Regions from separate parts of the Lactiplantibacillus paraxiangfangensis genome, predicted to be linked through region 1. Evidence: predicted binding sites of a transcription regulator. Region 1 holds the regulator's gene; the other holds the start of a gene.
What was found. Region 1 encodes HrcA, which represses chaperone genes, less so after heat shock. Its sites were predicted from a motif close to TTAGCACTCNNNNNNNNNGAGTGCTAA; they were not measured.
Positions count from the first base shown of each region.

Region 2: groES (co-chaperone GroES) is a predicted target of HrcA. The motif match lies at 4,958-4,984, and genes of this name have one in related genera.

Region 1 covers NZ_BTPW01000006.1:19,859-34,921, forward strand. The annotation lists gene dltB (D-alanyl-lipoteichoic acid biosynthesis protein DltB) at 1-36, opposite strand, end outside; gene dltA (D-alanine--poly(phosphoribitol) ligase subunit DltA) at 33-1,559, opposite strand; gene AAA939_RS04070 (teichoic acid D-Ala incorporation-associated protein DltX) at 1,600-1,749, opposite strand; gene AAA939_RS04075 (serine hydrolase domain-containing protein) at 1,786-2,958, opposite strand; gene dnaJ (molecular chaperone DnaJ) at 3,404-4,549, opposite strand; gene dnaK (molecular chaperone DnaK) at 4,651-6,510, opposite strand; gene grpE (nucleotide exchange factor GrpE) at 6,554-7,162, opposite strand; gene hrcA (heat-inducible transcriptional repressor HrcA) at 7,174-8,217, opposite strand; gene budA (acetolactate decarboxylase) at 8,617-9,330, opposite strand; gene ribF (riboflavin biosynthesis protein RibF) at 9,330-10,337, opposite strand; gene truB (tRNA pseudouridine(55) synthase TruB) at 10,351-11,274, opposite strand; gene AAA939_RS04115 (Rrf2 family transcriptional regulator) at 11,374-11,805, opposite strand; gene AAA939_RS04120 (NAD(P)H-binding protein) at 11,884-12,744, opposite strand; gene rbfA (30S ribosome-binding factor RbfA) at 12,907-13,260, opposite strand; gene infB (translation initiation factor IF-2) at 13,287-15,063, opposite strand, start outside.
Region 2 covers NZ_BTPW01000022.1:23,598-38,660, forward strand. The annotation lists gene AAA939_RS11765 (glycosyltransferase family 4 protein) at 1-612, opposite strand, end outside; gene AAA939_RS11770 (APC family permease) at 766-2,601, opposite strand; gene groL (chaperonin GroEL) at 2,971-4,596, opposite strand; gene groES (co-chaperone GroES) at 4,650-4,934, opposite strand; gene AAA939_RS11785 (CPBP family intramembrane glutamic endopeptidase) at 5,125-5,763, shown strand; gene AAA939_RS11790 (redox-sensing transcriptional repressor Rex) at 5,811-6,476, opposite strand; gene AAA939_RS11795 (ABC-F family ATP-binding cassette domain-containing protein) at 6,645-8,624, shown strand; gene tsaD (tRNA (adenosine(37)-N6)-threonylcarbamoyltransferase complex transferase subunit TsaD) at 8,709-9,791, opposite strand; gene rimI (ribosomal protein S18-alanine N-acetyltransferase) at 9,760-10,218, opposite strand; gene rimI (ribosomal protein S18-alanine N-acetyltransferase) at 10,211-10,789, opposite strand; gene tsaB (tRNA (adenosine(37)-N6)-threonylcarbamoyltransferase complex dimerization subunit type 1 TsaB) at 10,773-11,498, opposite strand; gene AAA939_RS11820 (phosphate/phosphite/phosphonate ABC transporter substrate-binding protein) at 11,775-12,827, shown strand; gene phnC (phosphonate ABC transporter ATP-binding protein) at 12,865-13,638, shown strand; gene phnE (phosphonate ABC transporter, permease protein PhnE) at 13,628-14,431, shown strand; gene AAA939_RS11835 (PhnE/PtxC family ABC transporter permease) at 14,428-15,063, shown strand, end outside.

The DNA.
Region 1 (15,063 bases):
GTACGTCGGGTTACCGTATGGGTCAAAAGACATCATTCTGGATTAACCTCTTTAATGATCGACTTGACATCAATTTTACCGTTAGGCGTTAATGGCAAGCTCTCTTTGTAGACGAACCGTTGGGGAATCATGTATTCCATCATCATTCCTTGAAGGTCCTTTTTAATCGCCGTTGTCAGCGCGAAATCCGTTTCAAAATCATTTGACTTCGGCACAACGTAGGCAATCATCTGTGTGACTTTATGCTCTTTATTATATTTTGGAACCGCAACGGCTTGTTTAATATGTTGTTGTTGTCCTAAGAAGTGGTCAACTTCTTCCAATTCAATTCGGTAACCGTGCATCTTGATTTGGAAATCGACCCGGCCCCGGTAACGGAACAACCCATCGTCATCCATCGTCCCGATATCACCGGAATGGTAAGCGCGTTGACCATCTAAGCTGAAGAACGCTTTTTCAGTCTTTTCAGGATTGTGCAAGTAACCCTTTGAAACGCTAGGGCCAGAAATAATTAACTCGCCCTCCGTACCGTTAGGAACTTCGTGACCGTCCTCGTCAACGATCATCATTTTAGTATCAGCTTTAGCGTAACCAATTGGTAACCGGTCAAACTTAGCTAACGCGTCATCAGTAACTTCGATCTGGGTCACCGCAACACACGTTTCAGTTGGACCATAAGTGTTAAAAATCCGCGCATCTGGGAAACGTTTCTTTAACGTTGCCGCGGTCTTATGCGTCAATTCTTCACCACAGAACAAGAAGTGCGTCAAGCTTGGTAAGTGTTCAGCATCAAACTTGGGTTCCAACAAACAGATATCCATGAACGATGGCGTTGAGACCCAAACGTTGATTGGCAACGTTGGTAAAGCGGCAAATAATTGCTTGAAGTCATCAGTAACCGCCTTTGGTAACGCGTAGAGCGTCCCACCCATTGCAAGGGTTGGGTAAAGATCCATCACGGATAAATCAAAAGAATACGGTGGTTGCGATAATGAGTTTGGTTGCTTTGGTAGACCAAAATCATCGCTGAGCATCCAGTTAACGTAACTTAATAAGTTGTCGTGACTGATTTCAACCCCTTTAGGCTTACCAGTAGTCCCGGAAGTAAAGATAATATAGTAATCATCGTCTCCCTCGGCCGCATGATCAGCCTGATAATCAACGGTCGTCTTGAAAATGGCGTCCAATTGATCTGGCGTAATCACTGGCGTCGTGCCGACACCAGTTGGTAAATCAACAACGGCAATGGCCGCCGCTGGCTTTGCAATTTCGTTGATCATCGTCAACCGTTCGTTAGGCGAATGGGTGTCAATCGGGATATAAGCCCGACCAGACTTAACCACGCCTAAGAAGGTGGCAATCATTTCAAAGGTTTGCCCACCAAAGACAATAATTGGTGCTTTGGCTGGTAAATCTAAGGTATCTAAATGCGCTGCTAGTGCGTCTGAATAAGCTTTTAATTCAGCATACGTGTGCTGTACGCCTTGGACGTCATACACCACTTTAGTGGGTTGCGTCCGTGCGTAATCATCGATTGTTTTGATGACATTTTTAATCATTATTAATTTCCCCCAAACAATAAATTAACGCGTCCACCTACTAGAATTCATTGTAAATGAACTTGGCCTGGTTGATCCCACTGTACCCGTATAGGTAAACCAAAGCCAGCATGACAGCAAAATAAAATACTGTTAGCGCAATGAATTGAACCACCGGACGTTGAAACCAGCTTTTCAATTTTGCGAACATGCCTTCACCTCCTCAAATTATTCATCCCAATGGCGTTTATAAATCACCAATCATTAATTCACTAAATATTTTGTTGGCGGCAAATTCGATACTAGCCGAACGGCGTCGGTAATTACTGAGTAGTACCACGCCGCTTCGACCATCTGCCGAAACGTGGACGTCGGACTCATAGCCGTAACCCAACCCGTGTGAGCGGATCCCGTTACTGATGTTATAGACCCCACCGCCATATTCGCCGGTCGCGGTCCGCGTATGCAGAATCGCGACGTTGGCCTTCTTGATCAACTTGCCCTTTAAAATTGCACTTTCAACTTTGAATAGGTCACCGGTCGACATATAAATCTGACCAGTACCAAGTTCACTATGCATTTGGGCCTTCGTCTCATGCTCTTGGTGTTTATACTTAGGGAGAATTTGCTTAGCCGACGCTTTGTAGCCCGTCGTCGCATTAGTTCCCATCCCGTTAACCACAAAACCGGTGTGTTTCAATCCCAGCTTATGAATAATCTGTTTATTAATAAAGTGTTGGTAAGATTGACCGGATACCTTGCGAATAATCCCAGCGAGTAAAACGTAGTTCGCCGCGGAATAGTTGAAGATGCCGACCTTTTGCTTACGATAAACCATGTGATCTAAGACGTAATTAACCGTTTGTGCTTCAGATAACGGCTTCTTAGAGCCCTTTTTTAACCAGTAACCGGTCGTCATATCTAACATCTGACGAATGGTCGTATTGCGACCGTACTTGATAGTTGGATAGTACTTCGTCACCGGATCACTTAGCTTCATCTTTCCCGCTTGAACCAGTTGCATAATGCCCACCGCGGTAATCGACTTTTGAATCGATAAGATTTGGTACTTAGATGCTGGCGTGTTCTTGATTGCCATCGCTTGATCAGCGTATCCAAATCCTTTTTGGTAAATCACCTGATCATTTTTGATGACCAGCGCCGTCCCAACAAAATGGCTCAATTCGAGCGTCTTAGTAATTTGTTTTTTCGGCGACTTTGTATTCACAAATTCTGTTCGGTTAACTTTACGACTCAGTTGCGAATTTTTCTTTGCAACGGCCTTGGCCGTCTTTTTCTTTTTGCGTTGAATTTGCTCGGTCTTTGCGGTGCGTGCTTGGTGTCGAACAAACCACGTTCCGGCACCACCAAGCACTAACAGCCCAAGAACGATTACGATTAATCCCTTATTTGACTTCAAATTATTAACTTCCCCACTAGTCTAATTTATCACGGACTCTTTTTGATCCGCGTATAGCTTCACTGCGAGTACGCTAAGTTCAAGGATAATTCTAACAATCATCCTAGCAAATTCACAACTCCATTCGAAAAGGATAAAAACCCTGCACGTCCGTTTTAACCACTGACATTACTGTAACGATTTTGTAACATAACCGTTAAACCATCCCCCACAAAGATTGGCTTTCCTTTACCTCCTTGATTAATTCTAGCACTGGACCGCATCCCAATTACAGCAGAACGAAACGGTTTGTCTCAAATCAAGCACTCTGAAAGGTTAGTTAATAAACGGTAGTGGCCACTTGCGGGTACCCACAACAAAAGGGACCATTCAGCCGATTGGTGTCGGTTGGACGGTCCCTTTGATCAAATTTCATTTGTACAGTGCTGAAAAGGTTAAGAAACCCTTAAACACCACGTAACTTATCGAAAAGTGAACTCTTTCCATTACCAGCAACGGTTTTACCACTGGCTTTGGCAAAAGTCTTCAAAGCTTCTTTTTGTCCCTTATTTAGATGGGTCGGTGTTTCAATTGCGACGGTTACCCGCTCATCACCATTACCATTACCCCGTAACCGCGGTGCACCCTTCCCACGTAAGCGGAAAGTTGTGCCCGTTTGGGTGCCGGCTGGAATCTTGAGTTTAACGTCACCGTGCACGGTCTTGACCTCAACTTCGTCACCTAACGCGGCTTGTACAAAATCGATTGGTAACTTGAAGTAAATCGTCGCACCATCCCGCTCGAAGTCTTTGCTAGGTTCAACCCGGAAAATAATGAACAAGTCCCCGTAAGGACCCCCATTAGCCCCAGCTTCACCTTGGTTTTGAAGACGCATTTGTTGGCCTTCTTCAACCCCAGCAGGAACGGTAACCTTGATGGAATGGCTCTGTTCAGTATGACCAGAACCACCACAGGTTGCACATTTTTCTTTGATTTCTTTCCCAGTCCCATGACAAACGTCGCAAACTTGCTGACTCATCATGCGACCAAGTGGTGTATTCGTTTGAACTTGAATATACCCGCTCCCGTGACACTTAGAACAAGTAACTGGTGAAGTCCCTGGCTTAGCACCGGAACCACCACAAGTCTCACATTGTTCTTCACGGTTATAGGTGATATTAGTCTTCTTACCAAAGATGGCGTCTTCAAATTCTAGCGTCATCTCATATTGTAAGTCGCGGCCTTGTTGCGGCGCCGTCGGGTTAGGACGGCGGCTACCACCGCCCCCGCCACCGAAAAACTGACTGAAGATGTCGTCGAAACCACCGCCGCCGCCAAAACCACCAAAGTCTTGACCGCCAAAGCCGCCAGCGCCACCACCGAAACCTTGCTGCCCGCCAGCGGATCCAAATTGATCGTACTGGCTCCGTTTTTGCGGATCACCTAACGTTTCATACGCTTCATTGACAGCTTTAAACTTTTCTTCTGCACCGGGTTCGTGGTTCAAATCGGGATGATACTTCTTTGAAAGCTTGCGGTAAGCTTTTTTGATTTCATCCTGACTGGCGTCTTTTTCAACACCCAGAACCTTATATAAGTCTTGTTCTGCCATCGTAACCTCCTAATGATCCCTTTAAAGTCTCATTAATATTAGCATATTTAAAGCAAAAAGGCCAAGACCGCGCGGCCCTGGCCTTTTTTGTTTACTCGGTATTACTTCTTATCCTTATCTTTATCTAAGTCTTCGAAGTCACCGTCAACCGTATTGTCATCGTCACTCTTACCTTGATCAGCAGCCTTGCCATCAGCGCCAGCTTTTGCGCCTTCAGCTTGTTGGGTCTGTTGATAAAGTTTAACTGACAAGTCTTGCACGATCTTGTTCAAGTCGTCCTTCTTGGCCTTCATTTCGTCAACATTGTTGTCGTCTTGGGCTTTCTTCAAAGCGTCACGGGCATCTTGCGCCTTCTTGACTTCTTCATCAGAAACCTTACCTTTGAGTTCCTTCAACGTCTTGTCAGTCGTGAAGATCAATTGGTCAACTTCGTTCTTCAAGTCAACTTCTTCTTTACGCTTCTTGTCGGCGTCTTCGTTTTCTTTAGCTTCCTTGACCATTTGATCAATTTCATCGTCAGAAAGACCCGATGAACTCTTGATGGTAATCTTTTGTTCTTTGTTCGTGCCCATATCCTTAGCGGAAACGTTCACGATACCGTTCTTATCAATATCGAATTTAACTTCGATTTGAGGAACACCACGGGGTGCAGCTGGAATGTCCGTTAATTGGAAACGGCCCAGCGTCTTGTTATCAGCAGCCATTGGACGTTCACCTTGTAAAACGTGAATATCTACGGCAGGTTGATTATCCGCAGCAGTACTGAAGACTTGGGACTTGCTTGTTGGAATCGTCGTGTTCCGATCGATCAACTTAGTGAAGACCCCACCCATGGTTTCAATTCCAAGGGAAAGTGGCGTAACGTCAAGTAAAACAACGTCTTTAACGTCACCAGTAATGACACCACCTTGAACGGCAGCCCCTAAAGCAACGGCTTCGTCAGGGTTAATGGAGTGGTTTGATTCCTTGCCAGTCCACTTTTCAACGGCGTCTTGAACGGCTGGAATCCGAGTAGACCCACCGTTTAAGATCACAACGTCCAAATCACTGGCAGATAACTTAGCATCCTTCAACGCGTTTTCAACAGGAATCCGCGTCTTTTCAACTAAGTCAGCCGTTAATTCATTAAACTTGGCACGAGTTAACGTGGTTTCCAAGTGTAATGGGCCGTTTGCGCCGGCAGAAATAAATGGCAAACTGATTTGGGCTTCAGAAACACCTGAAAGGTCTTTCTTAGCTTTTTCAGCAGCATCCTTTAACCGTTGTAAGGCCATCTTGTCTTGGGATAAGTCGACACCGTTGCTAGCCTTAAAGTCAGCAACTAACCAGTCGATAATCTTTTGGTCAAAGTCGTCACCACCAAGTTGCGTATCACCATTGGTTGATAACACCTCAAAGACCCCGTCGCCTAATTCAAGGATGGAAACATCAAAAGTCCCACCACCAAGGTCATAGACTAAGATTTTTTCATCTTTGTCGGTTTTATCCAAACCATAAGCCAATGCAGCGGCGGTTGGTTCGTTGATAATCCGTTCGATGTTTAAGCCGGCAATCTTACCAGCATCCTTGGTTGCTTGCCGTTGCGCATCGTTAAAGTATGCAGGAACGGTTACAACGGCCTTTTCAACCGTGTCACCCAAGTAGTCTTCAGCAAAGCCCTTGATGTATTGTAAAATCATCGCAGAAATTTGTTGTGGCGTATAGTCCTTGCCATCAACATTTACTTTGTAGCCCGCTTCACCCATGTGACGCTTGATTGATGAAACAGTGTTAGGGTTAGTGATTGCTTGCCGTTTGGCAACTTCACCAACTTGAGTTTCGCCATCTTTAAACGCAACGACTGATGGGACCGTCCGGCCACCTTCAGGAGTTGTGATAATCTTAGGTTCATTACCTTCGAGAACGGCAACTGCAGAGTTCGTCGTCCCGAGGTCAATACCGATAATTTTATTACTTGCCATAAATCAACAAACCTCTTTTTAATTTATTTTTATTTTTAATTATTTATTGTGCGACAACGACCATTGCTGCGCGGAGCGTCCGGTCTTTGAAAAGGTAACCCTTTTGTAAGACTTGAACAACCGTATCAGCCGGATGATCCTTGTCAGCAGGTACTGTCTGAACAGCTTGGTGAACGTTTGGATCAAACTTCTCACCATCAGCTGGCACTTCGGTAACACTGTGTTTCTTCAAAGCGTCTTGTAAATGACCATAGACCATTTCAACGCCCTTCTTCAACTGTTGTGCTGCCTCGTCGTCTGCCTGCGTTGATAATGCCCGTTCCAAGTTATCCAAAACGGGTAAAACATCCTTAGCTAACGATTGACCATCATACTTGATCATTGCGGCCTGTTCCTTCTTGTTGCGGTTTTGCATGTTCACAATTTCCGCTTGGGCACGAAGTAACTGGTCATCCTTTTGATTAAGCTGATCTTTCAAACTTTGGATCTGTTCATCGCGTGGATCTTTGGCCGACTGTTTGTCCGCTGCACCTGCTGTTTCACTGGCAGTCGAAGTCGCGGCTTGACTAGCTTCACTAGTCGTACTGGTGGCCGTTGAAGTTGTTTCTTCAGCTGCTTCAGCACTCTTTGTTTCTTTAGCCAATGCTTTCATCTCCCTGTCCGTCACTCGTCAAAGTACCGGTAATAATCTAATAATTTGCGGGCAAGCTCCTGTTGGAACGCACCCATCAGTCCAATCATCCGCGAATACGGCATCGCTGTCGGGCCCAGGATGGCAATCATCCCTTTACCGTGCTGATCAACATCGTACGTCGCAGTGATTAAACTGTAATCCTTCAACAAATCGTTGGTGATCTCATTACCGATACGAACCTGAATGTGTTGACCAGGTGGCCCAATCACATTCGCTAAGTTGTCCGTTTGGTCAAGCAACGAGTACAATGACTGCAATTCTCGCGGATTCTGTTGGCTCGTATAGTTGAAAAGATTCAACTTACCACCGACGTAGAATCGTTCAGAGGCTGCCTTGGACAATACACTGCCAAAAATATCTAAGAACCCCTTAGGATCTTGCAAGTACTTCGCAAGCTTCAGTGGGATTTCCTTTTGTAATTTTTGCAGGACGTCTTGTAACGGCAGGCCAATCAATTGATCATCGATAAACCGAACAACCGGTTCGAGCTCATCACCAGATAAATCATTGGGAATCGTAAACGTCTGATTTTCAACGTCGCCGTTGTTCGTCACAAGGATCGCCATCACTTGATGGTTGCCAAGTGGCACGAGACGGAACCCACTCAACCGACTATCTTTTAACTCTGGTCGTAACGTAAACGTCGTGTAACTAGTCAATTGTGACAAGATGTCGGCAGATTGCGCAACAATTTCGTCGATCTTATGGAACTCGCCACCCAACGAATGCTGGATGACTTTCAAATCTTGACCGTCAACCTTTTCTGGTTTCAAAATATGGTCAACGTAGTACCGATACCCTTTAATAGATGGAATCCGACCTGATGATAGGTGCGTCTTAACGATCAACCCAAGGTCTTCAAGTCGTGCCATCTCGTTACGGATGGTTGCGGAGCTGACCTTCACTGGCAACTCTTGCACCAGCGACTTGGATCCAACGGGATTACCGCCTTCGGTATAGTCACGAACAATGGCCTTCAAAATCAGGCTTTGTCGTTCAGTTAACGTGATCATCACCTCTTTTTAGCACTCTGTTAAGTTAAGTGCTAACACAATTACTAATATAACAACCCTTCAGGTGAAAGTCAAGGAAGGGCAAAGTATTTTTTATATCCACTACCAACTAATTGAATCAGGTCTCAATCCCTTGCTAAACGGTGGTCTAGCCATGATGATTTTGAAACAAGATTTAGCAAAACTAGCTGATACTTGGCACCCTTACCATGACCTTTTCCCTTTCACAACGTCTATATTAGCACTCTTATTATTAGAGTGCTAATAATAAACGCAAATCGTGCTAATTTTTTTACCCAAAACCGAAATTAAGCCAAATTAAAATAACGGTTCAGAAATCTGTTGAGTAAAATTTCTGAACCGTTATTTTTATACCACTATAGCCAAAAGGTCGTTTGCTTAACGTTCCGCCTTGTTAATGGCGTGGTCGATCGTTTCGTTATCAAATTCTTCTTGTAAGTAGGCCTCGTTATCAATTGGCAAATGAACTTGAAAATCAGCAAAATGTTGAATTTTCAATTCGGCTTGTTCAATTTCAAAGCCTAATAAGTGCCCGCCTAATTGATGGTCCTGACTCAAAAAGTGTAAGTGGAACCCACCGACCGTGGCACCTTGAAAGAGCTGCGGCGCGTAATAGCCGACAATGGTCCCCTGAACGTGCTCCCCACTGAACTCGGGCTGAGTTGCCGTCGCTTGAACCAACGTCTTATAAGGCGGCTGCTGTCTTGGCGCTACCCGCGTCTTAATGGTTTTAAACGTTCCGTCAATCCGAATTGCAGCGAAAACGTTTCTTAACCGGTAATCACGGACAACTTGGGTCTCAAAGTCCGCCTGGTTCGTCGTTTCAATTGGCGCGCTGATATCGGGCTTTTCAAAGTGGACCGATGCAAACGGTAAGGTCTCATCAGAAGCGATTTCTCGTACCTGACCATCCTCACGTGCTTGGTAGGCATGGCCGTTGATGATAATTACTTCCCCGTTCAAACCATCAAGCGTCCCAATCCCAGTATCCCCATGGGTCAGCAATTCACCGGCCGTAATCGTTCCGTCGAACAAACCGGGAACTAACAATCCTAAAGTACCATGTTGAAAGATTTTATCCGTCGCTGCCATTATGCTTCCTCCGTTTTTGATTGCTTTTGTTGTTGCACTGCCGTTAACCGGGGCGTCACTAGAAATGGGTGCGCCACGTAATAGTCACGCGTCTCCTGTTCATCACGCTTCAACTGGTCGACTAATTCATCCGCGCTAGCAAACTTAACTTCCCCGCGCATCCGGTGTGCCCAGCGAACCGTCACCGTCTGGCCATAAATATCGCCACTAAAATTGAGTAAGTTGATTTCAACCGTGATGGGCCGGTCATCACCAAACGTCACGTTACGCCCAACGGATGCCATCCCCATGACCCACTGATTGCCTACTTGGACCATCGTGACGTACGTCCCAATGCCTGGTACCCGGGCATTGCTCCCGTGGGCAACGTTAGCCGTTGGAAAACCGAGGGTCCGGCCGCGGGCTTCCCCGTGAACCACTTCACCAGCCGTTTCGTACTGGTAACCGAGCAAGTCATTGGCGAGGTCAATGTCACCCGCATCCAACGCCGTTCGAATTCGCGTTGAACTAATTTTTTGATCACCAAGAACCGCTTTTGGCACTTCGATAATGTCAAACCGTCCCTGCGCATATTCACCCAAGTGTTGCATATTTGCAACGTTCTTAGGACCGTACGTGTAGTCGAAACCGGCGACCACCGTCTGGGCATGTAAGCCCACGATCAATTGATCAACAAACGTTTGGGGTGGTAACGCCCCAACGACACGGTCAAAGTGCAACACATAAAGGATATCAACGCCCATTTCCGCCATTAACGTTGCTTTTTGATCCACCGTTGTCAAATACCGCACGTGTTGCGGATCAGCATTTCCAAAGACGACGGACGGGTGTTGATCAAACGTCATCACGGCTAGTTGTGCCTGCTTTGCGCGTGCGGCTCTTCTAGCGGTCGCAACGACTTGTTGATGGCCCTGGTGTACCCCGTCAAAAAAACCAAGAGCGAGGACGCTTGGACCAGCGGGGATTTGCTTGAAATCCACCGGGTACTGTAAATTAATCACCTGCATGAAAAAGAACTCCTTAATTGACCGCAAACATTTTAAACGGCTTGTACCGCTGTTCATCTGGTCGATAACTATATAGACATTTTAGGCCGTCTTGATAAATCAACGCAACCATTGGGCTCGCATCTGGCGCTGTTATTTGTAAATCTTGCGCCGTCAGCCACACCCCGTTTTTTACTTTAGACCACAGCTCATCTTCAATGGTGATCCGTGGATATTGACTGAGCGCCTTATCGATTGGTGATAGCAGCTCGTCTTCCGTTCCTTCGGCGACTCGCTCAGCAATTTGTTCAAAGGTCACCGTCTCATCCAGCGTAAAGCCACCACTCTTTAAACGGGTTAGATCACTCATGACGGCTGGAACGCCTAAAGCTTTCCCCGCGTCAACGGCGAGTGTCCGCACATAGGTCCCCTTGCTACAAGCGACCGTAAAGTAGATGGTCTGGGTCTGCTGTTCCGTATCGTACGTCGCTGGTTTGCGTTGCTCAAAACTGGTGATGGTGATGTGACGAACGGGCCGTTCGACGGTCTCACCGTGACGGGCGTAATCGTACAGCCGCCGACCGTTGACCTTCACAGCTGAAAACATGGGTGGAATCTGGGTCAGTTCACCGGTCATCTGCTGAAGAACCGCGTCGATCTGTTCAGTCGTAAACGGCGTTGTAATGGCTTTACGGTCAATCTCATCACCGTCAAGATCCTCGGTCGTCGTTGCAAATCCGAGGGTAATGCTTCCTTGGTATTGTTTTCCTGAAGCCACTAAAAACTGTACGGCCTTGGTAGCGTTGCCAATACAAATTGGCAAAACGCCATCGACATTGGGATCCAAGGTACCCGAATGGCCAACCTTACGCGTTTGGTATAATTTTCTGATTTTAGCCACGCAGTCAAAACTCGTTAGACCACGAGGTTTATATAGCGGTAAAATTCCGTTTGGCATAATTTTAGACTGCTCCTCATTTTAAAATAACTTTTCTCAGTATACCACACTGCGAAAACGCACAAAAAGCCATCACCGTAAATGATGACAGCTTTCTGACTAACTAATTTGTGCCCGCCGAGTCTGAATACCATTAATCACATCAGCCAACGTTTGGCGCGCCATTTCTGCTTCCGCTGCGGCCTGGACCCGGTCGTAAAGACTATCCAACGTTTGCTGAATGTTAGCACCAATCGGACAATCCATGTTTGTCCGCGGATCCACATGTAACAGGTCGTGATTGGTTTCAACGGCTTTAAAAACGTCTTGCACAGTGATTTCATCGGCAGGTTTGGCTAACCGGGGGCGGGCCGATCCAGCTTGACTGCTCAACAATCCCGCACGTTTCAAATCAGCCATTAGTCGCCGAACAACGCTAGCATTAGCTTCAATACTAGCCGCAATATCGTTACTAGTGATCTTTTGATCATCAATAATTGCGACGTACGCCAAAACGTGAATAGCATCGCTCAATTTATAAGAGTATTTCATGCAACTGGCACCTCCCCTGTAACCCATTTTAATCTTTATTCATTGTACCCGAAGATGCCGTTGACAGCTAATCATAAGTTACCGCGCTAAGATCTCTTTAATTGCCGTTTCAATTGGGGTCAACGGGTGGCCTAAGACCGTTGCCAAGTCGTCAGAACTGACGTTTAATTCATTATCAGCCATCATTGTTTGCATGCTAACCATCACTGGCGCCATGTTAGCATCCATGCCACCAGCAATCAGAGCTTGTTGATACTCAGCGGGACTAACTGCTTTGAACTGGAAATCGTCGCGTCCCGTTGCCCGCTTGATTGCTTGGGCTAAGTCCGCGTACGAACGTGGTTGCCCACCAAATTCGTAGACTGCCTTTGGATCTGCCAACAATAAGACTTTAGCTGCACCAACGGCGTATTCCCGTTCCAATGCAAAGCTGACCTTGCCATCACCAGCTGCGTAAATGGCATCTTTTCCAGCGGCACCAGCTTGTAAGTAAGACGTTTCATTTTCCAAATACCAAGCGTTACGTAGGAATGAATAAGCCATCCCACTATCCTTGATCAGTTTTTCAGTAAAAACGTGATCCGTGGATAACGCAGATTTGGCCGTGTCCGCTTTAGCAAAACTCGTGTAGGCAATGTAGCCGACACTAGCTGCTTTGGCAGCCGTAACGACGTTTTGATGTTGTTGTTCCCGTGAAATGGCACCACCTGGTACTGATGAAATAAACAGGAAGCGGTCAACACCGGCCAGGGCCTGTTCTAGCGCAGGTTCATCCGTGTAATCGGCTTGGCGAACCGTAATCGCCGTTGGAAGGACCTTTGCTGCTTTTTCGGGGTTCCGGACAATTGCGATGACGTCGGACGGTGCGACCGTCTTCAAAAGTTCATTGATGACAATTTGACCAAAACGACCAGTTGCTGCTGAAATTGCGTATTTCATAATTAAACGTCTTCTTTCTTTTAAACCATTATTTGTTGTTTTATTAAGCACAACCATTATCATAACTAGTTGTTACTTTATTGTCAACAGTTAAGCCTAATAGTTTACCACTAGCACAAAAAAAGCCGCCACGAAAGTTCGTGGCGGCTTAAAGTCATCAGGCTAATCCTGACGTTTTAAATTATTGATTAGTTCGTCGATATGACTCCCATATTGAACAGAATGGTCCCGTTCAAAAATGAGTTCTGGTGTTTTATAGATGCTCAGCCGGGAACCTAATTCACTCCGAATTAAGCCCTTTGCCTTTTCCAGGCCAGCTGCCGTCTTTTCACCATCCGACGCTTTGTCAGATAAAATACTGTAGTAAATGGTGGCTTGCTGTAAATCACCCGTTACGGTCACACCAGTAATGGTGAGTCCCGCAACCCGGGGATCACGGACACGCTTTAACAAAATATCATCGACTTCGCGTTGAATTTCTTGTTCTAGCCGACCAACTCGATAATGTTGTGCCATCTTAGTTTACCTCCCAATTAAGGTGCTTATTCAATCGGAACTTCCTTCATGACATAAGCTTCAATTACATCGTTCACTTTAATGTCGTTGTAGTCTTCAATCCGTAAACCAAGTTCAAAGCCCTGTTTAACTTCTTTAACGTCATCCTTGAAACGACGTAGACTAGCTAACTTACCATCGTAAATAACGACACCGTCACGGATAACCCGAACACCAGATTCGCGGTGGATGACACCATCAGTGACCATCCCACCACCGATCGTACCAATCTTAGAAACCTTGTAGATTTCACGAATTTCGGCTTGACCAGTAATCTTTTCTTCGTATTTAGGTTCAAGCATCCCCTTCATCGCGCTTTCGATTTCATCGATTGCGTTGTAGATGACTTGATGCAAACGAATGTCCACGTCATCAGTGTCAGCTTGTGACTTAGCCTGTGGCGTTGGTCGAACGTTAAACCCGATGATAATGGCGTTACTTGCTTCTGCTAAGGCAACATCACTTTCGTTAATGGCCCCAACGGCAGTATGGATAATGTTAACCCGAACGCCCTTAACTTCGATCTTACGTAAACTCCCAGCTAACGCTTCAACGGAACCTTGAACGTCGGCCTTGATAATAACGTCGACTTCCTTCAATTCACCCTGTTTCATTGAATCAAACAGGTTATCAAGCGTTACGTGGTTCGTCTGTTTCCGTTCGTCCATTAAGGCTTGCTTAGCACGTTGTTCACCAGCATCACGAGCGGTCTTTTCGTCGTCAAAGACTACGAACCGATCCCCAGCATCTGGCACATCACTTAACCCAGTAATTTCAATTGGGGTTGATGGAACGGCTTCCTTAATTCGTTTTCCATGATCATTTGTCATGGTCCGAACTTTACCGTAAGTATTCCCAACAACGATTGGGTCACCAACGTGCATCGTCCCTTGTTGAACTAACAAGGTTGCCGTTGACCCCTTACCACGATCCAAACTAGCTTCCAAGACAGACCCAGCAGCGTTTTGCTTAGGGTTAGCCTTTAATTCCAGCACTTCGGCTTGTAGTAGGATCATATCCAATAATTCATCTAAGTTCTTACCGAACTTAGCCGAAATCTGGACGAAGATCGTATCGCCACCCCAGTCTTCAGGAATTAAACCATATTCGGTTAATTGTTCCATCACGTGGTTCGGGTTAGCACCTGGCTTATCAATCTTGTTAACAGCGACGATAATTGGCACTTTAGCCGCCTTCGCATGGTTGATCGCTTCGATTGTTTGTGGCATTACACCGTCATCGGCCGCAACAACTAACACGGTGATATCAGTAATATCAGCACCACGCGCCCGCATTTCAGTGAAGGCCGCATGTCCTGGTGTATCCAAGAAAGTGATTGTCTTGCCATCGTGCTTAACTTGATAAGCACCGATTGCTTGCGTGATCCCACCGGCTTCGCCCGCAGTCACGTGCGTATGACGTAACTTATCAAGCAACGTCGTCTTACCATGATCAACGTGACCCATGACGGTAACAACTGGTGCCCGGGTTTCTAAGTTTTCGGTGTTCTTGTTTTCGTCGTCGAAGAACTTATCCAAGTCGGTAACGTCAACTTGAACCTTTTCTTGAGCATCGATACCATAATCAGCCGCTAAGACTTCGATGGTTTCTTTATCCAATGATTGGTTTTGGTTAACGGCAACGCCTAACATGAACAACTTCTTGATAATTTCAGCTGGTTCACGGTGCAAAATCTTACCCAGATCCTGTGCGTTCATCCCAACCGTGTAAACCAACGTTTCTGGTAACGGCTTATCCTTACGA
Region 2 (15,063 bases), on a different contig from region 1:
GAAACCAAGCATCGCTGCGACCAACGTGAAGATTAATAAGGAAACGAACGTATTGGCATTTAAAAAGAACAGACCGATAATTCCCATCGTGCTCAGCGAGATGATGGAAACCCCGGTTGCCAAGCCGTCCAACCCATCAATTAAGTTCACTGCGTTAGTAATCGCTAAGATCCACAACAAAGTGATTGGTAAACTCAACCATTGAAAGTGAATTAGGCCTAAAAACGGTACTGTAAAGGTGGTCATTCGAATGCCGCCGATAAAGTAAACTTCTAGCGCTGCGAGCGTAATCCCCAACATTTTTTGTCGGGGCTTTAGCTCATAAACATCATCAATGATCCCAGTACTCAAAATAATCAGTTCGCCACCCAGCAATGCGAAAAACAGCCGACTGGGGAATTGATGCATCAAATATAAAATCGTCGTCCCAATCGTATAAGAAATAAAAATCGCTAAGCCACCCATGGTTGGCATGGGTACCTTGTTGACCCGGCGGCGATTAGGTTTGTCGATCGCACCAATTCTAAATGCAAGTTTTCGCACAAATGGCGTCAAGATTGCGGAGATCATCATGGTTGCCATTAAGCTAACTAGAATTTCAAATCTAATCATTTGTGCGCAACTCCCTTCTCATCTATTAGGATAATTATACAAATCTCAGCGCACCTTGACAACTCACTTCACAGAAACTTAGTAAAGGCACCGCATTTCGGTCACGCTTTTTAAAAAAATGTGCCACCAATCACTGGTGACACATTAAGGTAACTATTCTTTTAAATGGTAATTATAAGTTGAGACGATAATATTTTCCCGTGAATTTAATACTGCCCGTAACCGCAAACTCGTTTGGTTATGCAAAATATTTTGCCAAGGCTTCTTCGGTACAAATTGTGGGACTAAGACGGTCGTCGAGAAGTTCCGTTCCGCCGCACGTTTTGCGATGACATCACAGAAACGTAGCGTTGGTGTTGCAATGGAACGGTACGACGAGTGAATATCCACAAACCGAACGTCTGGGAAAGTTGACTTAAATTCCGCCGCCGTCTTGTGTTCCTTCTCCGGATTTTCATCAAAGGAAACGTGCATGGCAATAACGTAGTCACCGATTGAACGGGCGTAATTAACCGCCTGAGCCGTGACCCGCGTCACGTTGGAAACGAGGACGATTACCGTTGCCCCTTCGTAGTCATGTAGTTCGGCTTTTTCTTTAGCCATCACCCGTAGTTGGGCTGCCACCCGAATATAGTGCACATGAATTCGATAGAACATGTACAGTAACAGTGGCATAACAACTAGGTATGGCCAAACGTTGCCAAAACGGAGCAAGAACAAGGAGAACACTAGCAAGAGTGAAATCAGCGCACCGAGTAAGTTAACGGACGCTTTCATCCACCACCAATTGCCACGTTCGCGGAACCAGTGAATAATCATCCCAGATTGAGAAAGTGCAAATGGCACGAAAACCCCAACCGCATATAGTGGAATCAACAGCGTCGTTTTCCCATCAAAAATAATGATTAACGCAATCGCCCCAACGGCTAACGAGATAATTCCGTTCGAGTAACCCAAGCGATCTCCACGGTCCATATAAGCATGTGGCAAAAACTTATCTTTCGCCAAGTTATAGGCCAAAATTGGGAAAGCTGAGAAACCGGTATTCGCTGCAACGGCTAAAATCATGGCCGTAGAAAGTTGTAATAAATAGTAGAACAAGCCGTGACCAAATACGGCTGACGCAATTTGTGACAAGACCGTGTTATCAGCTTGTGGTTTAATTCCCAAGTAATAACTCAAGTAAGTAATCCCAGCAAAGAAAGCAGCTAATATCAATGACATAATTGCAAGCGTATTAGCGGCATTCTTACGTTTAGGACGCTTAAAGTTTGGCACCGCGTTACTGATGGCTTCAACCCCAGTCAGTGAGGATGAACCAGATGAGAACGCACGGAAGAATAACACCAGGGTCATCCCTTGGACCGGTGCGCCAATCGCTGCCGACGCATGGTAAGTTAAGTTACCACTCGCAATGTTCATGACACCCCACAAGACCATGCCAATAATCATGATGATGAAAAAGTACACGGGGAACGTTAGAAACGAAGCTGACTCCCGCATGCCCCGCAAGTTTAACCCCATAATCGCAATCACGATCACAATTGCAATCAACACTTGATAATTCGTTAGTGCTGGAATCGCTGACGTAATCGCTTCAGTCCCAGAAGTTACTGAAACCGCAACGGTTAGCATATAATCAACGAGCAGTGACCCCCCGGCAACTAACCCGGCTGGTCGCCCCCAGTTCGTACTAGCAACAACGTAAGCCCCACCACCGGACGGATAGGCCCGAATAATTTGACGATACGACATCGTAATCGCAAACAACAGGACTAACACGAGCGCCGCAGCATATAGTTGATACATCAAGGCAGCTGCTGAAAGTGTAATTAAGACGGTTGTGATTTGTTCAGTACCATAGGCAACTGACGAAAGCGCGTCTGAAGACAGCAGCGCCAACGCCTTGAACTTGGTGAGCGCTTGCCCACCCTCATCCATGGTTTTTAACGGTTTCCCAATTAGCAACCGTTTTAAATAACGCCACATGATAATAACTCCTTTATTTCAAAAATAATTATTCCCAAGTAAGCTAAGTCAAAGTAGATTTTACTACTTTAAATTAGTAAATACTACACGTTAAAATCGCAATCAATTAAATTATTTTCGCAATTTTTCGCCAACGACTGATTCTAACGCGCCACCCGACGCAAAGCAACACTTTAATTTCACTAGCATCCAAGGCTACCCGATGACGCGACTATTTTGGCTCTTTAGCCTTTTTGCAAATAATTGAGTTTGACGTGGTTAGCGCTGACTTTCTTAAAGCCCAAAATAGCTGTCGCAAGGCATCCATTGATCCCTTACGGCAGCTATTTTTAATCACTATAGTTGTACTTACCGTTTTTAACTAACGGTTTACATCATACCGCCCATACCTGGGTTTGGTGCGGCTGGTGCAGCTGGTGCTTGTGGTTCAGGCTTTTCAGCAACAACGGCTTCCGTCGTCAATAATAAGGCTGAAACTGAAGCAGCGTTTTGTAAAGCAGAACGGGTAACCTTGGTTGGGTCAACGATCCCAGCTTCGATCATATCAACCCATTCGTCAGTTGCTGCGTTAAACCCAACACCTGGCTTTTGGTCCTTCATCTTTTCGACGATGACAGAACCTTCAAGACCAGCATTTTCAGCGATCTGACGAACTGGTTCTTCTAAGGCCCGCTTAACAATGTTGATCCCAGTTTGAACGTCGCCTTCTTCTTTCAAAGCGGCAATGTCTTTAATGACGTTGATAAAGGCAGTCCCACCACCAGGAACGAAGCCTTCTTCAACGGCCGCACGGGTCGCATTCAAAGCATCTTCGATACGGTATTTGCGTTCTTTTAATTCAGTTTCCGTAGCGGCACCAACGCGAACTACGGCAACCCCGCCGGCTAATTTAGCCAAACGTTCTTGTAACTTTTCTTTATCAAAATCAGAAGTGGTTTCACTGATTTGGTTACGGATGAAGTCAACCCGTTCCTTGATTGCGTCCTTAGCACCGGCGCCTTCAACGATGGTCGTGTTGTCCTTCGTAACCGTAACTTTGTTAGCTTGACCTAACTGATCGATAGTTGTGTCTTTAAGTTCAAGACCCAAATCATCGGTAATCACAGTACCACCAGTTAAGACGGCGATATCTTGAAGTTGTTCCTTACGCCGATCACCAAAACCGGGTGCCTTAACTGCAACGACGTTGAACGTCCCACGCATCTTGTTTAAAACCAAGGTTGGTAAGGCTTCGCCAGAAATATCATCAGCAATGATCAACAATGGCTTGCCTTGTTCAACGATTGATTGTAACAATGGTAAGATATCTTGGATGTTAGAAATCTTCTTGTCGGTGATTAAGATATAAGGGCTATCAAGGTCAGCCTCCATCTTATCGTTATCAGTTACCATGTATTGTGATAAGTAACCGCGATCGAATTGCATCCCTTCAACAACGTCTAAGCTCGTATCGACCCCACGGGATTCTTCAATGGTGATAACCCCATCATGGCCAACTTTTTCCATGGCTTCGGCAATTAACTTACCAGTTTCTTTGCTAGCAGATGAAACGGAAGCAATTTGCGCAATATCTTCTTGCGTCTTAACTTGGTGAGCCATGGCGTGTAAAGAATCAACCGCTGTCTTAGTGGCTTCTTCAATCCCACGACGAATACCAACGGGGTTAGCACCGGCCGTAACGTTCTTCATACCTTCGTTAACGATCGATTGGGTTAAGACCGTGGCAGTGGTTGTCCCATCACCAGCAATATCGTTAGTCTTAGAAGCAACTTCGGAAACTAATTTGGCACCCATGTTTTCGAAGTGATCTTCCAAGTCGATTGCTTTAGCGATTGTCACACCATCGTTAGTAATGGTTGGTGAACCGTATGATTGTTCCAATACGACGTTGCGCCCCTTAGGCCCTAACGTTGATTTAACGGTGTCAGCTAATTGATCGACACCCTTAAGCATAGCTGCTCGTGCATCTTCAGAGAACTTTAATTCTTTAGCCATTATCTATTTTCACCTCATGAATAATTTTTTAATTAAATATTGTTTTAAATGGATTAGTCTTCGACTGCGACAATGTCCTTTTCGTGTAAAACAAGGTACTTAGTTCCTTCATACTTAACTTCAGTACCGGCGTACTTGTCGAACAATACTTGATCGCCGACTTTCACGCTTGGGGCAACCTTCGTCCCGTTATCTAAAACACGACCGTCATTGACGGCAACAACTTTACCGCTTTGTGGCTTTTCCTTAGCGTTATTGGCAATAACGATACCACCAATCGTTTGTTCTTCTTCTTCTTGTTGTTGCAAGATGACGCGATCTCCTAATGGTTTTAACACGTGAATCCCTCCATTTATTCTTTTTAGCACTCTTAATACCCAAGTGCTAATTACAAAGATAACTATATCATTTTGATTTAAGAATGCAAGTGATTTGTCAATTATTAGTCAAAGAATGTCAAATCGACTATAATGGGATTACTTAAGTCAAATTGACTCGAAAATTAACTAAATCAAAGGACGTGAGCTGATGGCTAATCGCCGCCAATCGCTAATCATTTTAATCCTCTACTTTATAATTTACGCATTACCTAGCCTTTTGGTCGCTAGTTTTCATAATTTGGGATCGCAGGTCTTCGTCATCCAGACCGTTGACTACCTAGTCGGCGCTGTGCTGTTGGTCATCGTTGCCAGTCGGATGCACGAACCTAATCCTCTAGAAAAGCACCCCGTTAGTTGGGTTAAAGCACTGCTATGGGGGTTGTTAGGTACCGTGCTGGTCATTGTCGGGCAAATGGTGATTTTACAGCTCACCCAACTACTCGGGCACTCTACGGCGTCGGCCAATACGACGACGCTTTTAACCGTTGGCCGCCAGTACCCGTTCTTTTTCCTAGCAATTATGGTCGGCGCCCCTATTATGGAAGAACTCGTCTTTCGTAAAGTGATTTTTGGCAACCTTGCCCCACTGACTGGGCAAATCGGGGCCGCGCTCATCTCCAGTGTCTTCTTCAGTTTTGCGCACGCCGACGGTCACTTTATCCTGTACGCCTTCATTGGCTTACTCTTTTGTTGGTTATACCGCCAAACTGGCCGTATCCAGACTTCGATGTTAGCGCATATTTTAATGAATAGCGTTGTTATTTTACCTACACTACTTGGTAAATAACCGCTAGCCAAATAAAAACGCTTGGGAAAAAATCCCAAGCGTTTTTATTATTCATCGTCAGAATTGCCGTGATCACCCAATTGTTCACCGTAGTGTTCAATAAAGTAAATCAGCGTCTGTAATTCATTGGTTAAATCGACATTTTGAACCCGAACCGTATCCGGTACTGAAATGCGTAACGGTGTAAAGTTCATGATTCCCTTGACGTTGGCATCTACCAATTCATCAGTGATGTTTTGCACAGCCGTCGTTGGTACTGTCAAGATTGCAATTTCAATTTGTTGTTCGATCAATTGCTTTTTAAGTTCCGTCATTGGATATACTGGTACACCGCTTTGTACCGTATTCGCAATGGCCTCGTTAACATCAAAAGCTGCGGAGATCCGCACGTTACTGTTCTTGTGGAAATTAAAGTTAAGTAACGCGTGTCCCAAGTTTCCGACCCCAATCAAGGCAACGTTCGTTAAAGTATCCTGATTCAAGATTTTCTTAAAGAACGAAAGTAACTTTTCAACATCATATCCGTACCCCCGTTTACCTAGGGCCCCAAAATATGAAAAATCGCGTCGAATCGTTGCTGAATCTACCTTAACCGCCTCGGACAATTCCGTTGATGAAACCCGTTTTTTATCGGCATCTAATAAAATATTGAGATAACGATAATAAATCGGCAACCGTTTCGCCGTTGCCCGAGGAATTTTTGTTTCTGCCATTCGGACGATCCCTCCTTACCAAAAGTTTGTGAATTTGCTGACACTATTCTAGCATAGTGCGTCACTTTGTGAAATAATAATTACTTATTATTCCGTATTACTAGGGCAGACCGTTGCAATATGCTACAATTGTGTGACGAATTAAATGTGAAAGGAGCTTAAAAAAGCGTGATTTTACTACAAGTACAGCAAGTCATGCGGCGTTTTGGCGCCGATGTCTTGTTCGATAACGTACAAATGGACATTCAAGAACATGCCCGGGTGGCCTTAGTTGGTCGCAACGGTGCGGGTAAATCAACCTTACTAAAAATGATTGCCGGTGAAACGGTCCCGGATGAGGGCCAGATTTCGATGCGTAAAGACCTGACCATTGGTTACTTAGCCCAAGATCAAGGCCTCGACAGCAACAATACGATTTGGGAAGAAATGAGCAGTGTCTTTGCCGAAGTGCACGCCTTAGAAGACCAAATGCACCGCTTAGAAGCTCAATTAAGCGACCCCGCCGTCATTGCGGACGACCAAACTTACCAACAAACTTTAAAAACTTATGATCAGGTTCAAACCGCCTTTCAACAAAAAAATGGTTACGGCTATCAGGCCGAAATCCGCGGCGTTTTGCACGGATTTCAATTCGACGCCGACGTTTACGACAAATCGGTCACCGAACTCTCTGGTGGTCAAAAGACTCAGTTGGCGTTAGCCAAACTATTGCTTGAAAAACGGGATCTCTTGATTTTGGACGAACCGACCAACCATTTGGACGTTGAAACGTTAACTTGGCTGGAAAGTTATTTGCAATCGTATACCGGCGCCTTACTAATCGTTTCCCATGACCGGTACTTCTTAGACCGCGTTGTTAACGAAGTCTACGACCTATCCCATCATGAAATGATCCACTACACCGGAAACTACGATCAATTTGTTCAGGAAAAAGCCGCCCGCATTCAGGCCCAGTGGAAACACTACGAAAAACAACAAGCTGAGATCAGTAAGTTAGAAGATTTCGTCAACAAGAATATTGTACGGGCGTCAACGACGAAGCGGGCGCAAGCTCGGCGTAAACAGTTAGCTAAGATGGACCGTTTAGACCGACCAGACGGCGATGACAAAACGGCGCACTTTGGCTTCCACGCTGCCAAGCAAAGTGGGAACATTGTTTTGACCGTTAAGGATGCCGCCGTTGGGTACGCTGGTCAAACGTTATCAGAACCGGATAACCTTAACGTTAAAAAACACGAAGCCGTCGCCATTGTTGGCCCCAACGGGATTGGTAAATCGACCCTCTTAAAAAGTATTTTAGGAAAGATTCCGTTCATCAAAGGTCAAGCCGTCTTCGGCACTAACGTCGTAACTGGCTACTACGACCAGGAACAACGGAACCTTCATGATAGCAAAACAGTTTTAAGCGAATTATGGGACGAACACCCAACCACGCCTGAAAAGGATATCCGGACGATTCTCGGGAGCTTTCTCTTTACCGGCGAAGACGTCGACAAACCAATTCACGCTCTATCCGGTGGTGAGCGGGCTCGCTTATTGCTAACTAAACTTGCGATGCAAAATAATAACTTTTTGATTCTTGACGAACCGACCAACCATTTGGATATCGATAGTCGGGAAGTGTTGGAAGTGGCCCTCAATGATTTTGACGGGACCCTCCTCTTCGTTTCTCATGACCGTTACTTCATTAATCAAGTGGCCACTAGTGTCGTCGAAGTCTCACCCGAAGGAACGGAACTGTTCTTAGGCGACTACGATTACTATATCGATAAGAAACAAGAACAAGAAGAACTCGCTGCGGCGGCCGCGAGTGAAGCCGCCGAACAGGCCGCACTAGCTAACCCAGATGCCACGACCGCTTCAGCTGCCGTACCGCGTTCAAAGGGCCAGCAGAATTATCAAGCTAGCAAGCAACAACAACGTGAAAAGCGTAAGTTAGAGCGTAGCGTCGAATCACTTGAAGCTAAAATGAACGATTTGGAACAACAGGCAACGGTCATCCAAGAAGAAATGGCACAACCGGAAAACTTTTCCGATTCTGGCAAATTAGGCGACTTACAAAAGCAGCTTGACGCCGTTAACGCAGAGCAAGCACAAGCCGAAACGGACTGGACTGAACAAGCCGAAGCCCTTGAAAATATGGACTAATTCCAACTAAAAAAAGCGGCTCAGATTTTATCTGAGCCGCTTTTTTATCTTCATTATAAGTTTGCCACCCGTACTAAGTCAGCCTTAGTGGGGCATGTTAGGCATCCAATCAAATTCCAAACTAGGATCTGCATTTAGCGTTGCGTCACCAAATTGTTGGTGCTGGTACTGAACGTAACCAGCAGCCCCAATCATGGCGCCGTTATCGCCACACAACTTGAGTGGGGCCAAAACTAAATCAGTATTTGGAAATTCTTTTGGTAACACTTCTTGAAGCCGTTCGCGCAGGCCGTGGTTTGCGGCTACGCCACCCGCCAAAACGAGCTGTTTAACCGGGTACTGCTTTAATACCCGCAACGTCTTACTCGTCAAGACGTCGACGACACTCGCCTGAAAGCTGGCTGCCAAATCGTTCTTGTCCAAGGTCTCCCCAATTTGGTCGGCGTGGTGCACGGTATTAATAAACGCACTCTTGAGACCGCTAAAACTAAAGTCGTAGTTGTCTTCATCGATCATTGCTCGTGGAAATTTAAACGTGTCGTTTCCTTCATGAGCCATCTCATCGATCACTTTACCGGCTGGATATGGAACACCCAATACCCGCCCGATTTTATCGTAAGCCTCGCCGGCAGCATCGTCACGGGTTTCCCCAATGATTTCAAACTGACCGTCAGCTTGCATATAAACGAGTTCGGTATGTCCACCCGAAACGAGTAACGCCATCAAAGGAAATTCGAACGGTTTCACAAACCGCGCCGCATAAATATGTCCCGCCATGTGGTTGACCGGAATCAAGGGTAAGTTATGCGCGTATGCCACGGTCTTAGCCGCATTCACGCCAACTAAGAGCGCACCAACTAATCCGGGACCGTAAGTCACAGCGACCGCATCTAAATCATCATAGGTCACGGCGGCCTCGGTCATTGCGTCTTCAATGCAAATCGTAATCTGTTCAATGTGGTGGCGACTAGCAACTTCTGGAACGACCCCACCAAAACGTTTATGGCTATTGATCTGGGTTGCAATGACGTTTGACAAGATCTCATGACCGTCACGAATGACGGCAACACTTGTCTCATCACAACTAGATTCAAACGCTAAAATCAAATTCTGTTTCTCCACCAGTGACCATCCTTTAATCAATAATTTTGCGCATGATCCAGGCATCTTCCACTGGATCATGATAATAACGACGACGTGTGGCAATCTGCTCAAAACCAAATTGACGGTATAACTTCTGTGCCGCAACGTTACTAGGGCGGACTTCTAAGAAAATCTGGCCGTCAGTCGTAAGAGCTGCCAAACACGTTTGCAATAATTGCCGTGCCAACCCGCGACGCTGAAAGTCCGGGTGCACGGCAATGTTCGTAATTTCAACTTCATCCAATACAATCGTACAACTCACAAATCCAACCGGACGCTCGTCAGCAAGAATCACGTGATAACGACTTTGTGGCGCTTCGATGTCCGCCACAAAAGTAGCTTGGCGCCACGGCGCCCCGTTTGGATAAGCGACGGCCGATAACTGATAACAAAGTGCTGCTAAGTCGCTTGCCGCGTAGGCATCACCACTTACTAATTGCCACTCACTCATTTGCTTTTGGGGCCAATCGGTACGTCATGTCGATAGCGTCTTCATGATCACCGAAGTAGTAGCGTTTTTTAATCCCCGTTTTTTCAAAGCCTAAATTCGTATACATGTGTTGCGCAGTGGTGTTACTATACCGAACTTCTAAGGTAACGGTCTGATAGTCTAATTCCACTGCCCGATCGATCATCGTTTTCATCATGAAGTGACCAAGTCCGCGACCCTGCACATCAGGATGCACGGCAATGTTTGTGATGTGGGCATCGTGACGCCGATCATCAAATGCGCATCCACAAAAGGCCAACAACCGGTCTTCATGACGCATTACAATGTAGAAACGCCCGCTTTGGCGTCGTAATTCGGTCTTAAAGGCGTTCTCGTCCCACGGCGTTTTTCCGGCATAAACGGCCCGTTCAATGGCCAGCATTTCCGGAACATCGGTAATCAGCGCCTGGGAAAGGTAATACCTCGTCCCCGCAACTTCCACGATGTGATTATCAATCGTCAAAACTTTTTCGCGGTGCTGATTACGGTTCGTTGTAATTTTCTGAAAGTATTTCTTAAATCTTTTCAACATAGGGCGCATGATCCTCTTTCGGGTGCTTAGCTTGCCAATCCCGTTCGGCCTGTGTCAAACGTAAGTAGTCGGGCACGAACGCATGCAAGTGTTCTACGGGCTGAACAGTTTGTCCGAGCAAGCCTAGCACGCTTGCTTGCGGCAAATCTAACTGGGGCTGGGCACGAACAAATCGATCACCTAACTGTTCCTTTAATGGGGCTTCATACGTTGCAACATCAGCCCCAATAAACGTGACTGGTTCGGCGTATGCTGCCAACTGATCGGTCCATTCCGCAATGCTAATGTGTTGATCAGCAATCACTGGTACGGGCCGCTGATTTTCAATCCGGTATAATCCGGTAAAGACGTTATCACGCCGCGCATCAAATAATGGCGATACTAGTCGACCTTCCGTCAGAACATTGCCAGCCAAAGCTTCTAAGCTTGATAAACCAACTAATTCCTTATGTAAAGTGAAGGCCAAAGTTTTAGCGGTCGTAACGCCAATCCGTAAACCGGTGTACGATCCCGGTCCAGCAGCAACGACAATGCGATCCAGATCATCAGGTTTTAGTCCGGCTTGAGCTAGCGACTGTTCAATAATGGGTAATAGCGTACTACTATGGTTACGACCAACGTTGGTGGTCGTCGTGGCCAAAATCTTAGCGTCCTCTAAAACTGCCACACTCAACGGACGGTTGGAAGTATCAATAGCCAACAACTTCATAATTTACAGACTCCTCGTTTTGAATTACTTCACATATCTTATCATAATTTGATTACTTTGAAAGCTTTCCGGCCAGAACCAACCAATTCGAGTTGGTTGTAAGCCAGAGCAACTTTATATTGCTCCGTGACACCCTTACCAATTAATGCGATGTAATCAATTCGTAAATACTATTTACACAACTTATACATATACTTCACGGTTCCTTTTTAGCACATTTACATTACCTTGTTATGCTACACAAGTAACTAAATTACTTGGAGGTAATTGAAAATTATGTCAAAGCTCAGTAAGTCTCTTTTAGGTCTCTCATTTGTATCGGTACTAGGTTTAGGTTTAGCCGGTTGTGCAAGCGGCACGAGCACTAGTTCCAAGAGTAACAACACTAGTAAGGATAAAACAATCACGGTTGTTTTCTATCCTAACGAATCAGCTAAGAGTTTCTCCGGTTCACGTGACGCTTTAAAGAAATCAATTGAAAAGGTAACTGGTAAGACGGTTAAGTTACAAACAACGACCGACTACAACGTTGCCATTCAAGCAATTGCTTCTGGTAAAGCGCAATTAGCTTACATGGGTGCCAATGGTTATATCCAAGCCCACAAGTTAAGCAAAGACGTTCTGCCATTCGCCGCACAATCTGACGGTGAAGGGACCTTGAAGAAAGCCACTTACAACTCATACTTAATGGTACAACAAAAAGACGCCAAAAAGTATGAAGAAAACGGTAAGTACAGCATTGATAAGATCAAGGGTCAAAAGATGTCCTTCGTTTCTAACAGCTCAACGTCTGGTTTCTTAGTTCCAAACGCTGAAATCACGCGTGAATTCAAGATCAAAGACGCTGACAAAGACCAATTAACTCAAAGCGGTAAATTCTTCAGCAAAGTGCTTTACGGTGGTTCACACCAAGGTTCAGCCGTTAACTTACTTAAGGGTGACGCCGACGTTGCTGCCTTCGATGACACTGACTTAATGCCTTACTTGAAAGTCACTAAGGGTTCATGGAACAAACTGGGCTCAACTTTCACTGTTAAAGATGACGCTGAAGCACCATTCACTGGCTTACAGGGTAAATCCGTTGTCAACATTGCGATGATGCCTGTTCAACAAGGTCCATGGGTATACAACACTAAGGCCTTAAGCAAGGATGATCAAGATAAGATTGCTAAAGAATTCACTTCAAAATCATTCGCAGACAACGAGAAGATCTTCTCAAAACCAAATGCTAAGAAACCAATGTTATTCCCTAAAACGACTGAAAAGTCACAATTAGTTAAAGTTACAGACAAATGGTACGCCCCAACTCATAAGTTAGTTGGTTACTAAACCGATTTCCATTTAGGTATTCAGGAAAGGAACTGCTATGCTCAAGGTCATTCAACTAGATAAAACTTACGGTTCAAATAAGCGCTCGCTCAAAGACGTTAACTTCACCGCTCAACCAGGTGAAGTGACGGCAATTATTGGGCCTTCAGGCGCTGGGAAAACAACGATTCTACGGAGTGTTAATCAGTTAATTCGCGACGATAGCGGTCAGATTTTATTAGATGACCAAGATATTCGCCAAGCAAATAAAGCTGAATTGCGTAAAATTCGTCATCACATCGGGATGATCTTCCAAAACTATAACTTGATTAGCCCCCTCACTGCCTTGGAAAACGTCTTACACGGACGTTTAGGTGCTAAGTCCACGGTAGCCGGGATGCTCGGACTTTATAGTAATGAAGAAAAAACGGAAGCACTCGCACTTTTAGACGAAGTTGGTCTGAAAGAATATGCCTACCAACGTTGTGACCAACTTAGTGGTGGCCAACAACAACGGGTCGGGATCGCGCGTGCCCTCATGCAACATCCTAAGATGATTTTATGTGACGAACCAATTGCATCGCTTGATCCAAAGTCAACTAAAATTGTCATGGACATTTTACGTAAGTTAGCAAAAGAAAAGCAACTGATTATTCTCATCAACCTTCACCAAGTTGATATCGCGATGGAATACGCTGATCACATTATCGGGATCAATAGCGGTGCCATCGTGTTTGAAGGGGCAACCAAGGCAGTTGATGACGACGTGTTACAAAAGATTTATCGACAAGCTGATGACGCTAAAGCGGTGGTGAGTGCTAATGAAGACTAGTTTTCAATCACCCCAAAGCTTTTTCCGTCAACGGCGGTTACGTTTGTCAGTCGTTTTAATCATTTTGATTGGGATTTACGTTCTTTCAATGACGATTGTGAACTTCCAAACCTGGACTTCCATCGTTAAAATTCCAGCTGGTATCATCTGGTTGTTCCACAACTTTATTCCAACGGAACGTTCGATTTCTTACTTAGGACCAATCCTTTATCAGTTATGGCGGACCTTGCTCGTTTCAATTTCTTCCACCATTATTGCGAGTCTCTTTTCCCTCGTCTTTGCGATCTTAGGCGCTCAGACGACGACCCCGCATCCCGTTTTGCGGATTGTGATTCGTTTTGGGGCTTCGCTACTTCGGAACATTCCGGTAGTTGCGTGGGCCATGATCCTACTGTTTTCATTTAAACAAAGTGATTTCACGGGTTTCCTAGCCCTCTTCTTTATGACGCTGGGCTACCTCACCCGGGCTTTCACGGAAACGATTGAAGACTTGGACGCTGAAAAGCTCCAAGCCTTGCAAGCAGTGGGTGCGAACTACTTTCAATGTGTATTCTGCGGCGTCTTACCAGAGGCTGCTAGTACCCTGACCAGTTGGGTGCTTTACATGATTGAAAATAACTTACGGGACGCTACTTTAGTTGGTCTGTTGACCGGGACTGGCGTTGGATTCCTCTTCGACTTCTACTTCAAGAGTTTCCGTTATGACGCTGCCGGCCTAATCGTCTTATTAATTGCCATCTTAGTTATCGTCTTAGAATTAACATCCACTATGATTCGGAGGGCCATCGCATGATTGAAAACAGTCAACCAAAACCGGAGACAATTCAGCCATCGGCACCCCACGCTAAGAAAATTTCCTTGGTGACTAAACCTCGGAAAATCTTACGTAGCGTGCTTGCGGGACTCACAATCATTACCATTTATTCACTTGCAACGCTTAACAACAGTAATTTACAGCTTTCAGAAGCCTTTAAAAGCTTAGGCGTTAACCTGAATGCCATGTTTCTACACCCAAGCGTCGGCCAAGATTCATGGGCCTTGCTACTGCGGGCGTTAGCAACGAGTGTTTCACTCGCCATGTTAACCACCCTCTTAGGCGCCCTGATCGCATTCTTTATCGCGGTCGGCGCGGCACGTAACTTATCCCCTAACTGGCTCGCAACGTCGATTAAAGCGGTAATGGCCTTTGTTCGTGCCATTCCAACCATCCTTTGGGTTCTGATCTATTCAGTTGTCATGGGACTGGGGGCCAGTGCCGCCGTTGTCGGTTTAACGTTCCATAGTGTGGCTTACCTTGTTAAAGCCTATTCGGAAAGTATTGAAGAAACTTCACAAGATACGATTGAGGCTTTAAAAGCTAGTGGTGTCGGTTTTTGGCCAATTGTTTTCCAAGCAATCTTGCCATCAATCGTCCCAGCACTACTG